Regions from separate parts of the Hominiventricola sp. genome, predicted to be linked through region 3. Evidence: predicted binding sites of a transcription regulator. Region 3 holds the regulator's gene; each other region holds the start of a gene.

Region 1 (4,424 bases), on a different contig from region 3:
TTGAATCCCGGAAGGTCCATCTCCAGAGTATAACCATCATCGTGTTCCTGAATATCGGTCTTCATCAGATTAGCTGCATGGTGACCATAAAGCTTTTTCTCAGCTTTCGTATCATCATAGAACGGAAAATCAAAGAAATCATCAAATAAATTCGTATTAAAAATGCTCGGCATCAACATAAGTCATCTCTCCTTAAAAATAAAATTTATATTCAAAATGTTTAAAGTTACTTCCCGGCGGTTTCCCGCCGGGAGAGTCAGTTATCCTTCAATGGAAACATATTTCTTCTGCTCAACAGCAGGTTTTGCTTCTTTCTTCGGAACGAAGAGTTTCAGGATACCATGTTTAAATTCGGCCTTGATATCCTCTTCGGTCACATCTTCACCAACATAGAAGCTACGTTGGCAGGAACCGGTATAACGTTCACGGCGGATGTATTTACCGGATTTCTTATCTTTCTCATCCTCATCCAGACCCTTGGCTGCGCTGATGGTCATGTAACCGTTATTCAGCTCCACCTTGATTTCCTCTTTCTTGAATCCCGGAAGGTCCATTTCCAGAGTGTAACCATCTTCATGTTCCTGAATATCGGTCTTCATCAGATTAGCTGCGTGATGACCATAAAGCTTTTTCTCAGCTTTCGTATCATCATAGAACGGAAAATCAAAGAAATCATCAAATAAGTTTGTATTAAAAATGCTCGGCATCAACATAAGTCATCTCTCCTTAAAAATAAAATCTATATTCAAAATGTTTAAAGTCACTTCCCGGCGGTTTCCCGCCGGGAGAGTCAGTTATCCTTCAATGGAAACATATTTCTTCTGCTCAACAGCAGGTTTTGCTTCTTTCTTCGGAATGAAGAGCTTCAGGATACCATGCTTAAATTCAGCTTTGATATCCTCTTCGGTCACATCTTCACCAACATAGAAACTACGCTGGCAGGAACCGGTATAACGTTCACGGCGGATGTATTTACCGGATTTCTTGTCCTTCTCATCTTCATCCAGACCTTTGGCTGCGCTGATGGTCATATAACCATTGTTCAGTTCAATCTGAATTTCCTCTTTCTTGAATCCCGGAAGATCCATCTCCAGAGTGTAACCATCTTCATGTTCCTGAATATCGGTCTTCATCAGATTAGCTGCGTGATGACCATAAAGCTTTTTCTCAGCTCTGTCGTCGTAAAACGGAAAATCAAAGAAATCATCAAATACGTTATCATTAAAAATACTAGGCATCAACATAAGTCATTTCTCCTTTCAGTCAACCTCATATTTATTTGTCATTATCTGGAACTCTGAATCAGGAACCTTATCTTTTTGTTTCCCTTTCCTTTGTTCTAGTTGTACTATAGCACGCATTATTAGCACTGTCAAGAGGTGAGTGCTAATTTTTTGTGAACTTTCTGTGAACTTTAAAAAACAGAAAAAAAGCAGGGCGAAATTCGTCCTGCCAAAAGAAAATAGATGAGGTTAAAGGTAATAGCAGTGGGAGCTGCAGCCTTGTGGAAAAAGCTGCTCCCGCATATTCAGCTGAAAGTCTTTTTCAGAAGCGCTTGTTTCCAGTATCGCCAGTGCTTGCCGGAGCATGCGGATATCTTGTTCCATAAAGTCTGTATAATTGCCGCGGCCTACCAGTTTCAGGTGAGTAATGCCGATTTCCCGGAGCCGGTAAAGGGCGCAGAGTCCGCATCCGGTAGCACCGCAGAGATAGCCATCCGGAAGATCAGAATCGTTCGGCACATCTGTTTGCGACGAAGCAGCAGGCACTGACGGCCGAAGCTGTCTGAGAGATGAGTCATCACAAGATTCCCTTAAAGGCTCCAGCCAGTAGGGAATCCGGCACAGGTGTCCAAGCTCATCGCAGTGGAGAGAATTACAGAAGGCACCGGTAAACTGGCACATTTCATTGAGGATGAATGCCTCAAATTCTGTCCTGGACCGCAGACCGCCATGGGATTTTTCTGCGTTGATGACTGCTTTCATATCGTCAAAGCTGTTCTTTCGATGAAAAATTACTCTTTTTAAAGAAAATTGCTGGAAAAAATCGACCATTCGGCTGTTGACTTCCCCGGTTTCGCCGCTTAAATGAATCTCACAGTCAATGTTATGTTCCCGAAGATACAGAATGAGCGCCGGGTCGGCAATAATATAACTCTGAAATCCAAGGCACATACAGGCTTTCATGATCTTAGCGATCTCTGGATACTGCTCCGGCAGATAGAAAAGAGAGTTGAAGGTCAGATGAACCGGACGCTGATAGTCCCGTATCATGGATGCCAGGATTTCCAGCTCGGAGAAAGCACCCAGCTGTACATTGGAGCAGAGTACTTCCCTCCTGTTAAGAGGCATCATGGTGTCGTATTTCTGCGTCCAGGAATAAGGAACATACCCGCAGAAGAATTCATCGGCACCCGCTTCGCTAAAACGAATATATTCATCGACAGATCCAAGTCCAACAGTCAGTTTCATAAAGATTCTCCATTAAAATAAAATTACAGAAGATTGACAACCAGACGGTCAACGCCTTCTCGTAGCCATCCACCAAGCAGTTCCGGCGACTGAAGAATCCCGGTATCCAGTGCAAACAGGGAATTATATCGTCCGAGCATGTGAAGGTGAGCCGGATAGAGAAAGGCATATTCCCTGCACCAGTGGGGGCAGTCCTTTGGGAGTGTCTGTGCGCCGCGACTGCCTCTTTTGCAGCGGGCATAGAGTGGACAGTACTGGGAGGTGTTGGTCTGGTAAAAGGGCAGATGAAGGCTGTGCTTTCCTTCCGGCAGTTCCGGAAGATAACCACAGGATTCCCATTCATACCGTGTGATCCTGCAGGTTTCGGCAAGAAAATTTCGATAAAAATCTGCATTTATGCTGTTTTCGGAGAGGGCGGAAAGTTCCCCTTTCTTATAAGAAAGACGTGGATCTTTCCGGCGTTTGTTGATAAGTACTCCAAGAATAGGGTGCAGCTGTGGAAAGTCTGTCAGAAGGTCTGCCATAGCCCAGTCATTGACGACAATTTCCACGGTCGTCTGGTGTTTCTGGCACCAGAAATTTAATGTTTCGAGCAGCTGCTGAATTGGTTTCAGCATAAACTCCCGCAAATAAGAAAAGGAAAGGGTCATTGCCAATCCATCTGCCCAGGCCTTGTCCATAAGCGCAAACAGGACATCTTCTTTCGGGAACAGCAGATGACAGAACTGATTTCCAATATAAAGGCGAGTCAGCTGCAGCCGGGACAATGGATGCCAAGATAGATGGTTAGATGCCCAATATTGGGAGAGCCAGTCTGAAAAATTCATATTCAGATAAGAAGTGTAAAGTTCCGGACGGTCCAGTTCGATCGACAGTTCCGGAGTATCTGTATTCAGAAATGAAAAATCCGGCAGATCATCCGGTTTCTGAAACCATGCCTGTTTTTGAGCAGCGAAGGTTTCGAAGTGTATGTTCTCCTGTTCCGCCGGATATCCGGTGAGCGCCATGGAAAGCTCGCTGTCGTCTTCGGTCAACTTCAGGTTGACATAAGATCCATACCAGCCCAACAATGCATTTACAGCAGAGCGATAGACGGGATCTTTTGTGAGTACAGTATATTCATAAAAATAATCATATCGCTGCTCGAAGGAAAAGGAGGTGACAGAAAGGGATACTTCTTGATAGGAAGAAAGTTCCATCTGCCAGAAAGCAAGGCGGATATTCACCGGGGCGGAACATGGTTTTGCGGTACGAAACCGGAACCCTGTTTCAGAAAATTCTGTAATGCGTATCTCTTTTTTATTTACAAATGCGCTGAGGAGTCCAAAAGGAATCATAGGAACTCCAAAAAGTTCCGGCGGTATAAGGGTCATGAGATTACTCCTGTATTAGATGTTTCCGGATCAGAAGATCCCGGTGATGAAGATTTCAAGTCCAATGAAAACCAGAATCACACCGCCGAAAACAGTTGCTCTGTCTGCAAATCGGGTTCCAAATTTTTTGCCGATGATCAGACCGGAATAGCTGATGCAAAAGGTAGTGGCAGCAACGATCAGGGAACAGACGAAAGCCATGACAAAACCATAATCAGCAATGGTAAATCCGACAGATAACGCATCGATGGAGGTGGCAATTCCCTGCATCAGAAGGCCGGCAGCTCCAAGGCGGACCACTTCTTCTGCTTCCTCCTCACCGTACAGTCCTTCCCATACCATCTTACCGCCGATATAAAGCAGCAGGAAGAGGGCAATCCATGGAATGAATTTTTCAAATGCCTTGAAGTACTCTACGATCGTGTGAACACAGAACCAGCCGGCCATAGGCATAAATGCCTGGAAAAATCCGAAGGTACCTGCAATAATACACATTTTTTTTGCCCGCATGTGAGGTTCATTGAGTCCATTGGCAAGAGATACGGAAAAGGCATCCATGGCCAGTCCCACACCAAGCAAT
Region 2 (4,424 bases), on a different contig from region 3:
GTGAAATATGGCCCCCATGGAAAATTCCTGGCCTGCCCTGGTTTTCCGGAATGCAGGAATACCAAGCCTTATCTGGAAAAGATTGGCGTAAAATGTCCGAAGTGTGGAAAAGAAGTTGTACTCAGACGGTCTTCCAAAGGACGGAAGTTCTATAGCTGTGAGGGGTATCCAGATTGTGATTACGTATCATGGAAACGCCCGGAAGCACCGAAGGAAGAGACCGGAGAAAAAGAAAACAAATAATTTTCAGAATTGATTGAAATATACAGACAAATATGCTAATATGCAAAGTGCAGCCGCGTGGGGTGGCTGCACTTTGTGCGTTTATAGAGCCAGTTAGCGCCGTAAAAAGGTGATTTTCTGAATGGGGCGCTGAATATTACATGGATATGGGAGAGAAAAATGAGTGTACAATTATTAGACAAAACAAGAAAAATCAACAAGCTTCTGCATAATAACAATTCCAGCAAAGTGGTCTTCAATGATATCTGCCGGGTTCTGTCAGATATTTTGAATTCCAATGTTCTGGTTATCAGTAAAAAAGGAAAAGTTCTGGGCATCAGCAGCTTCGAAGGCGTAGAGGAGATTCATGAACTGATCGTAGATAAAGTAGGTGGTCTTATTGATCCGCTTCTGAATGAGCGCCTTCTGGGAATTCTTTCCACAAAAGAAAATGTGAATCTGCAGACACTGGGATTTGCTGTGGAGAATATTAAAAAGTATCACGCACTGGTGACGCCCATTGATATTGCAGGAGAACGTCTGGGAACACTGTTCCTTTATAAATACGAAAATGATTACGATATCGATGATATTATTTTAAGTGAATACGGCACGACGGTTGTTGGTCTGGAGATGATGCGTGCCGTTCACGAAGAAAATGCGGAGGAAATCCGCAGACAGCACATTGTACAGTCTGCCATCAGCACGCTGTCTGTAACAGAGCTGGAAGCGATTCTTCTGATTTTTAAAGAGATGAAAGGTGACGAATGTACATTGGTGGCCAGCCGTATTGCTGATAAAGCAGGTATCACCCGTTCTGTAATTGTCAATGCTCTCCGCAAATTTGAGAGTGCAGGAGTCATTGAGTCCCGTTCCTCCGGAATGAAGGGAACCAATATCAAGGTCATCAATGAGTGTGTGTTTGAAGAGCTGGAAAAAGTAGAAAAGAACCGGATGCCCGGTAAAAATTATTAAAATTTTGAAAAATTAAAAATTCCCCATTGACATTTTACTACAACCATACTAATATAATGACTAAAGGTTAGCACTCGACTTAAGTGAGTGCTAATAAAATGAAATGGAAGTATGACAGGAGGAATTATCATGAAGTTAGTACCTTTGGGTGACAGAGTTGTATTAAAGCAGACAGAGAAAGAGGAGACCACCAAATCCGGAATTATCCTTGCAGCAAAATCTCAGGAGAAACCGGTAACAGCAGAAGTTGTTGCAGTAGGACCTGGTGGAATGGTTGACGGAAAAGAAGTTACCATGCAGGTAAAGGTTGGCGATCAGGTAATCTATTCCAAGTTTGCAGGTAATGAAGTAAAACTTGACGAGGAAGAGTACGTTATCGTAAGACAGAATGATATTCTTGCAATTGTAGAATAATCAAAAATATAATGTCAGTATGACAGGAGGAATTGAATCATGGCTAAAGATTTGAAATATGGCGTTGATGCCAGAAAAGCACTGGAAGCCGGTGTTAATAAACTTGCAGATACTGTCCGCGTAACCATCGGACCGAAAGGAAGAAACGTAGTTCTTGACAAACAGTTTGGCGCTCCGCTGATCACGAACGATGGTGTTACCATTGCAAAAGAGATTGAGCTGGAAGATCCGTTCGAGAACATGGGCGCACAGCTGGTAAAAGAAGTAGCTACCAAGACCAACGATGTAGCCGGTGACGGTACTACGACCGCTACTGTTCTTGCTCAGGCAATGATCCACGAAGGAATGAAGAACCTGGAAGCAGGTGCTAACCCGATTGTCCTGAGAAAAGGTATGAAGAAAGCAACTGACAAAGCTGTAGAAGCAATCGCAGCTATGAGCAGCAAAGTATCCGGAAAACATCAGATGGCAAGAGTTGCAGCAATCTCTGCCGGAGATGACAAAGTAGGTGATATGGTTGCAGACGCTATGGAGAAAGTAGCAAACGACGGTGTTATTACCATCGAAGAGTCCAAGACCATGCAGACCGAGCTGGATGTAGTAGAAGGTATGCAGTTCGACCGTGGATACATTTCCGCATACATGGCAACTGATACTGAGAAGATGGAAGCAGTTCTGGATGATCCGTACATCCTGATTACTGATAAGAAGATTTCTAATATCCAGGAGATCCTCCCGGTACTGGAGCAGCTGGTACAGTCCGGTAAGAAACTGCTCATCATCGCAGAGGATATCGAGGGCGAAGCTCTGACCACTCTGGTACTGAACAAACTGCGTGGAACCTTCACTGCTGTAGGAGTAAAAGCTCCGGGTTATGGTGACAGAAGAAAAGCAATGCTGCAGGATATCGCAATCCTGACCGGTGGTACTGTAATCTCCGAGGAGATTGGTCTTGAACTGAAAGATGCTACCATTGATATGCTTGGACGTGCAAAATCTGTAAAAGTACAGAAAGAATCTACTGTTATTGTAGATGGTCTTGGCGACAAAGAGGCAATTGCTGATCGTGTTAAGACAATTAAAGCTGAGATTGAGAACACCAAATCTGAATTTGATAAAGAAAAACTTCAGGAGCGTTTTGCAAAACTGTCCGGTGGGGTTGCTGTTATCCGCGTAGGTGCTGCTACCGAGACCGAGATGAAAGAAGCAAAACTTCGTATGGAAGATGCACTGGCAGCTACCAGAGCAGCAGTTGAAGAAGGTATTATCTGCGGTGGAGGATCTGCTTACATCCATGCTTCCAAAGAGGTTGCAAAACTGGTTGATACGCTGGAAGGTGATGAGAAGACCGGCGGTAAGGTGATCCTGAAAGCACTGGAAGCTCCGCTGTTCCACATCGCTGCAAATGCAGGACTGGAAGGCGCTGTTATCATCAACAAGGTACGTGAGTCTGAGGTTGGTGTTGGCTTCGATGCTTACAATGAGCAGTATGTCAACATGGTAGAGGCAGGTATTCTGGATCCGGCTAAGGTTACCAGAACTGCACTGCAGAATGCTACCAGTGTAGCATCCACATTCCTGACCACTGAGGCATGCGTTGCAAATATCAAAGAGCCTGCTCCGGCAGCAGCTCCGGCTGGCGGCGGAATGGGAATGATGTAATTTCCGAATTTTCAAAAGGCTGCGGGTTTTCCCGCAGTCTTTTTTGCGTTCTGTAAGAAAACCCATTGACATTACTTAAGTGATCTGTTAGACTGTTTTAAAACTTAATTAATTATTATTTTTTTTACTGAGTTTAGTTATACTTATTAGAATATCTAATAACAAAAAATACGATAAGAAAGAGAGGAAGCGAGATGGGTAAAATTATCGGTGAGAGCATTACATTTGATGATGTTCTTCTTGTTCCGGCCTACTCGGAAGTGATCCCGAATCAGGTATGTCTGGAGACACAGCTTACCAAGACAGTAAAACTGAATATTCCGCTGATGAGTGCAGGAATGGACACGGTAACAGAAAGCCGCATGGCAATTGCAATGGCCAGACAGGGTGGTATTGGTATCATCCATAAAAATATGTCAATTGAGGAGCAGGCAGAAGAGGTAGATAAAGTAAAACGTTCCGAAAACGGCGTTATCACAGATCCCTTCTTTCTGAGTCCGGAGCATACACTGGCAGATGCTAATGAACTGATGGCAAAATACCGGATTTCCGGTGTGCCGATTACTGAGGGAAAAAAACTGGTCGGTATTATTACCAACCGTGACCTGAAATTTGAAACTGATTTTTCCAAGAAGATCAAAGAGTCCATGACTTCTGAGAACCTGGTAACTGCACCGGTAGGCATTACGCTGGAAGAAGCAAAAATTATTCTTGGAAAAGCAAGAAAAGAAAAACTTCCGATCGTAGATAAGGATTTCAACCTGAAAGGTCTTATTACCATTAAAGATATTGAGAAACAGATCAAATATCCGTTGGCAGCAAAAGACGCACAGGGACGTCTTCTCTGCGGCGCAGGTATTGGTATCACCGCGAATGTTCTGGATCGTGCCAAAGCACTGATTGAGGCTCATGTTGACGTGTTGGTACTGGACTCTTCCCACGGTCATTCTGCAAATGTTATCCGCTGCCTGGATATGCTGAAGAATGCGTACCCGGATGTGCCTGTTATCGCAGGAAATGTGGCAACCGGAGCAGGAACCGAAGCTCTGATCAAAGCTGGTGCAGATGCTGTCAAGGTGGGTATCGGACCTGGTTCTATCTGTACTACCCGTGTGGTATCCGGTGTGGGTGTTCCGCAGATCAGTGCTGTT
Region 3 (4,424 bases):
ACAACTTTAACCATGCTGTGACGAAGCACTGCATCTTTATATTTATAACCCTTCTGGAATTCCTCAGATACTGTATTTTCTCCAAGTTCCTCATCCTCCGCATGCATCACTGCATTATGGAAATTCGGATCAAATTCCTGGCCCACCGCTTCGATGGGGGTTACGCCCAAATCTGTAAGAACCGTGATCAGCTGTTTATAAATCATTTCCATTCCGCTGGCTACCGGTCCATCTTTCTGATCTTCCGGAATACTCTTCAAGCCTCGCTCAAAGTTATCTACTACCGGAAGCAGTTTCTCGATCACATCTCTTGCTCCCACCATGTACATCTGGGATTTCTCCTTTTCTGTACGGTTTCTGAAGTTTTCAAACTCTGCAAGCTGACGTTTTACTTTATCGGTCAGTTCTGCGATCTGTTCATCTTTCTTGTCTTTTTTCTCTTTCTTCTTTCCGAAGAATCCTTTTTTGTCAGGTTCCGCATCGGCTTTTGTTTCTTCTGTCTCAGCCGTCTCAGTGGCTTCTGCTTCAGCAGTATCTTCTGCTTTTACTTCTTCCTCCTGAATCTCCGGTTCCTGTTCCATTGTCTTGTTTTCTTCCACCGTTGTTCCGCCTTTCTATTTATGAAAAACATCATCCAGCTGATCCATCATGGCTTTCAGCTTACCCATAACGTTCTCGTAATCCATTCTCTTGGGACCAATGATTCCAATGGTACCCTGAAGCCCTTCGCCCAGTTCGTAGGTTGCCGTGACAACACTGCAGTCCTTCATGGATTTTACCGGTGTCTCATTACCGATATATACCTGAATTCCTTTTTCGTCTTTGTTCAGTGTGTCTGTAACCAGATCTACCAGGTTCTGCTTCTCCTCCAGTGTCTGTATCAGTTCACTGGCCTTTCCGTTCTCACTTAATTCCGGATAACGGAAAATGTTTGTGGCCCCGCCGGTGTAGATCTCCATTCCCTCATCGGAATGAATCGCCTCGGCGACTGCATCCACCACATCACTGACGATGTTGCTGTGAATACCGGCCTGTTCTTTCATGCTGGAAATCATCTGAAGATTGATTTCCTGAATGGTCTTTCCATTCAGCATGGTATTCAGCAGGATATTAAGCTTCAGAATACTTTCATCACTCAGTTCCTCACAGACCGGTAAGAGTTTGTTGCGGATCACATTTCCTTCCGCTACAATCACCGCCAGGATCTGATTGGCATCCACACGGGACAGCTGAATGAATTTCAGTTTGTTCTGATGATACTGTGGAGTGGAAACCATCGTGGCATAATTGGTATCATTTGCCAGGATCTTTACCACCTGCTTCAGCACACTTTCCAGCCGGTCGGTACGCTGAACCATCAGTTCCTGAAGTTCCGTCACTTCCCGGTCTTTTTCCTGCATCAGGTAATCCACATACAGCCGGTATCCTTTATCGGAAGGAATTCTTCCGGCGGAAGTGTGGGGTTGAATGATGTAACCCATCTCTTCCAGATCCGACATCTCATTGCGGATGGTAGCAGAGGAAAGCTTCAGATCCGGATCCTTCGATATGGTTCTCGATCCTACCGGTTCTCCGGTCTCCATGTAATTCCGGATAATCACATTTAAGATTTTTTTCTTTCTCTCATCCAGTTCCATGGGTTATGCTCCTTTCTTCTGCTTGTTAGCACTCAACATGTAAGAGTGCTAACATTTCCTGTAACTTAAGATAGCACTCCCTATAGTGCTTTGTCAAGTGTATTTTATATTTTTTTATGAAGAATTTGTGAACGGATTACAACTGACCAAGCAGCCGAAGTGACAGGCTGTGAGCGGAACCGCTCGCGCTAAGTCCTCGATCCAGCGGTACTAAGATTCGAACTTCGCTGCAGGCTCGTTCTCATCAAGTACCGGGACTGCGGACGTTCCTTTCACAGGCTGTCACTTCGGCCTGCCCAGCATATCTATAAACAAAAAACCACGCGGAAAATTATAAAATCCACGTGGTTCTGATTTTTATTCTTCTGTACCTTCTGTATCCTCTTCCGCTTCCGTATCCGTTCCGGCCTGACCGTCCTGGGAGCGTGTTTTCAGGAAGGTATATTCTCTCTGTGCATCCGCATCATCCGGATAGCTTTCCAGATAGATCTCCATCTTCTGAAGGGCGGTATCAAAATCTCCCTGCTGTTCATAGACAGTGATCTCCGATGCCATCAGTTTTTGCAGACATCCGCCGTTTCCCATGGAAATTCCCCCCTGCAGGGTGTCCAGTGCACCAGTGTAATCACCCTGTGCCAGCTGATAAGCCGCCACCCGTTCATAAGCTTCCTGATGCGTAACTTCTTCACCATCCAGATAACTCTGATAGAGGGTAATGGCATAGTCTGTATTTCCCATCTCCCGGTACAGCTCTGCCTGCCAGTAAATGCCTTCCGGATTACCTTCCTTGGAAGCTGCCTCCAGATAGGTCTTGGCATTTGTATCATCTTCCATATAATAAGAAAGTCTTCCCAGCATTACTTTATTCTTCTTAGAGGTAAGACTCATCGCCTTGGTAAAATCTGCTTTTGCGGCTTCTGCATTTCCTGCCTCCCGATAGAGAAGTCCTCTGGTTGTATAAATCTCCGCACTCTCCTTCAGGTCCAGAATGGCACTGCAGGTGGCAATGGCATCCTCTGTATTTCCTGCATAATACTGTGCCGATGCTTTATATGCCGCAATATCCAGTTCCAGACTGCCTGCATGCATATCGGCAAGTTCCAGGGCCTCATTATAGGAAGCGATGGCGTCTTCATAGCTGCCTTCCCGAGCCTGTTCCATGCCCTGGGTTCGTAAAGCCAGCTGCTGTTCTTCTGTCTTTTTATCCGTACCGCAGCCAATCAGAAGCCCCATACACAGAACAGTCACTGCCAGCATAGTCCGCTTTATCTTTTTTCCTTTCATAGCTCCTCCTTATCCCAGAATTCCCGGTTCATGGTACACGCCAGAACCAGTTTTCTTGGAAGCCGTTCATAACGCTGTCCCAGTTTGTAGCCCAGGAGCTTTCCTGCGCTCTGGGTCACCACCTGGATCATCAACCACGGTTTTCTGATTTTAATACAATAAGAAAGACTCCTTTTTACCAGACGTATGCCTTCAGATTCCGAACGAATGCCGCCAAAGATTTCCGGATGCATAGTCTGGGATACTGCCAGATCAAAATTCCGGTGAAACTGCTGCAGGGCACTGTAATTGTGAGAATGCACCACCTGTGCATCTGCACAGTAGGCAATTCGACCACCTGCCTTTATAATGGTTCCTGCATAAATCATATCTTCATTAAAAATAGTCCGTTTGACAAATCCACCCAGTTCTTTGTATTTTTCCCGTCTCCACGCAGCACAGACATTAGAGCAGAAAAAAGTCTTAATCCCCAATACCGGAAGATCCTCTTTTCCTTTGATCCTGCTTTCATCAGGGTAATTAAAACTGCGGGTGTATTTTTCCACTTCCCTGCAATTTTCCTTCGGCAGCTGCCTTCCATAGGCCGCCCATACGGAAGGATCTGCAAATGGTTTCAGCAGTTCTTCCACCAGATGTTCATCCGCCGGCATAGCATCCTGCGTAAGACAGATCACCACATCTGCCTCAGAGAGACGAATGCCCTGATCTCTGGTACCGCCATGATCAAATTCCTGCTTTGTCACATGATGAACTTCCACATTTTCATATCTTTCCGGAAGCTCTGCCGGGAAATGTGCTTCCTCTGTATTCATCAGAATGATCTTCCCTGCCAGTATCGTCTGGTCAGCCAGACGGCTCAGCAGTTCTCCTAACTCTGCCCCCGGACGATAAACCGGAATTACAATATCCGCTGTCATCAGTTTCTCCTGTTTTCTGCAATTTTCTATATTAGAAACAAAGCGAGGGAACTTCACGAATCCCTCGCTTCTATTCATTCACTATTTTTAATATCCTGTCTCAGAATTGATCTTTGAAGAGATCTCTGTTACCTCATTGGATGGCTGATAATCAGCGTTGCCAAAGAGATACTCATGAAGCTGTTTTACGTTCTCTTCCAGATTTACCGGAACAACACAGGAACCTTTTCCTTTGACGGTTGCATTTGCTTTATCAAACGGGAATCCGGTGGTGTCCACAATATCGTAGGTCAAAAGCTGCGGAGCCATGGCTACCAGCTCATCGTTGGTATAGTTGGTTGCAATCAGCGGGAATACAGCATCAATGATATCATTAACTTTGCTGATATCCATCTTCTTCGCCTTGCTTACCAGCTGCATGATCACTTCTCGCTGACGCTCCGTACGTTTGAAATCGTCTCCTGCAGTGTAACGGATACGGCAGTAGGAAGTCGCCTGTACGCCATCCAGTGTCTGAAGTCCTGTACTGGTCAGAGGCTGCGTCTGGATACCTGTTACCTTGGATGTCTCAACAATATAGTTGTTC

What was found. The regulator HrcA, encoded in region 3, represses chaperone genes, less so after heat shock. The targets are predictions, from matches to a motif close to TGTTAGCACTCNNNNNNNNNGAGTGCTAACA.
Region 1: the regulator HrcA is predicted to act here: its motif matches at 1,362-1,392, upstream of ACZMB2_RS05615 (Hsp20/alpha crystallin family protein).
Region 2: the regulator HrcA is predicted to act here: its motif matches at 1,263-1,293, upstream of ACZMB2_RS08170 (co-chaperone GroES).

The regions. Positions count from the first base shown of each region.
Region 1 is NZ_DBLYVB010000006.1:2,538-6,961, reverse strand. It holds gene ACZMB2_RS05625 (Hsp20/alpha crystallin family protein) at 1-179, opposite strand, end outside; gene ACZMB2_RS05620 (Hsp20/alpha crystallin family protein) at 261-713, opposite strand; gene ACZMB2_RS05615 (Hsp20/alpha crystallin family protein) at 795-1,244, opposite strand; gene ACZMB2_RS05610 (U32 family peptidase) at 1,473-2,471, opposite strand; gene ACZMB2_RS05605 (hypothetical protein) at 2,495-3,844, opposite strand; gene ACZMB2_RS05600 (manganese efflux pump MntP) at 3,875-4,424, opposite strand, start outside.
Region 2 is NZ_DBLYVB010000010.1:79,326-83,749, forward strand. It holds gene topA (type I DNA topoisomerase) at 1-243, shown strand, start outside; gene codY (GTP-sensing pleiotropic transcriptional regulator CodY) at 403-1,197, shown strand; gene ACZMB2_RS08170 (co-chaperone GroES) at 1,327-1,611, shown strand; gene groL (chaperonin GroEL) at 1,651-3,273, shown strand; gene guaB (IMP dehydrogenase) at 3,468-4,424, shown strand, end outside.
Region 3 is NZ_DBLYVB010000003.1:90,945-95,368, reverse strand. It holds gene grpE (nucleotide exchange factor GrpE) at 1-581, opposite strand, end outside; gene hrcA (heat-inducible transcriptional repressor HrcA) at 615-1,637, opposite strand; gene ACZMB2_RS03520 (tetratricopeptide repeat protein) at 1,995-2,921, opposite strand; gene ACZMB2_RS03515 (glycosyltransferase family 2 protein) at 2,918-3,838, opposite strand; gene ACZMB2_RS03510 (LCP family protein) at 3,926-4,424, opposite strand, start outside.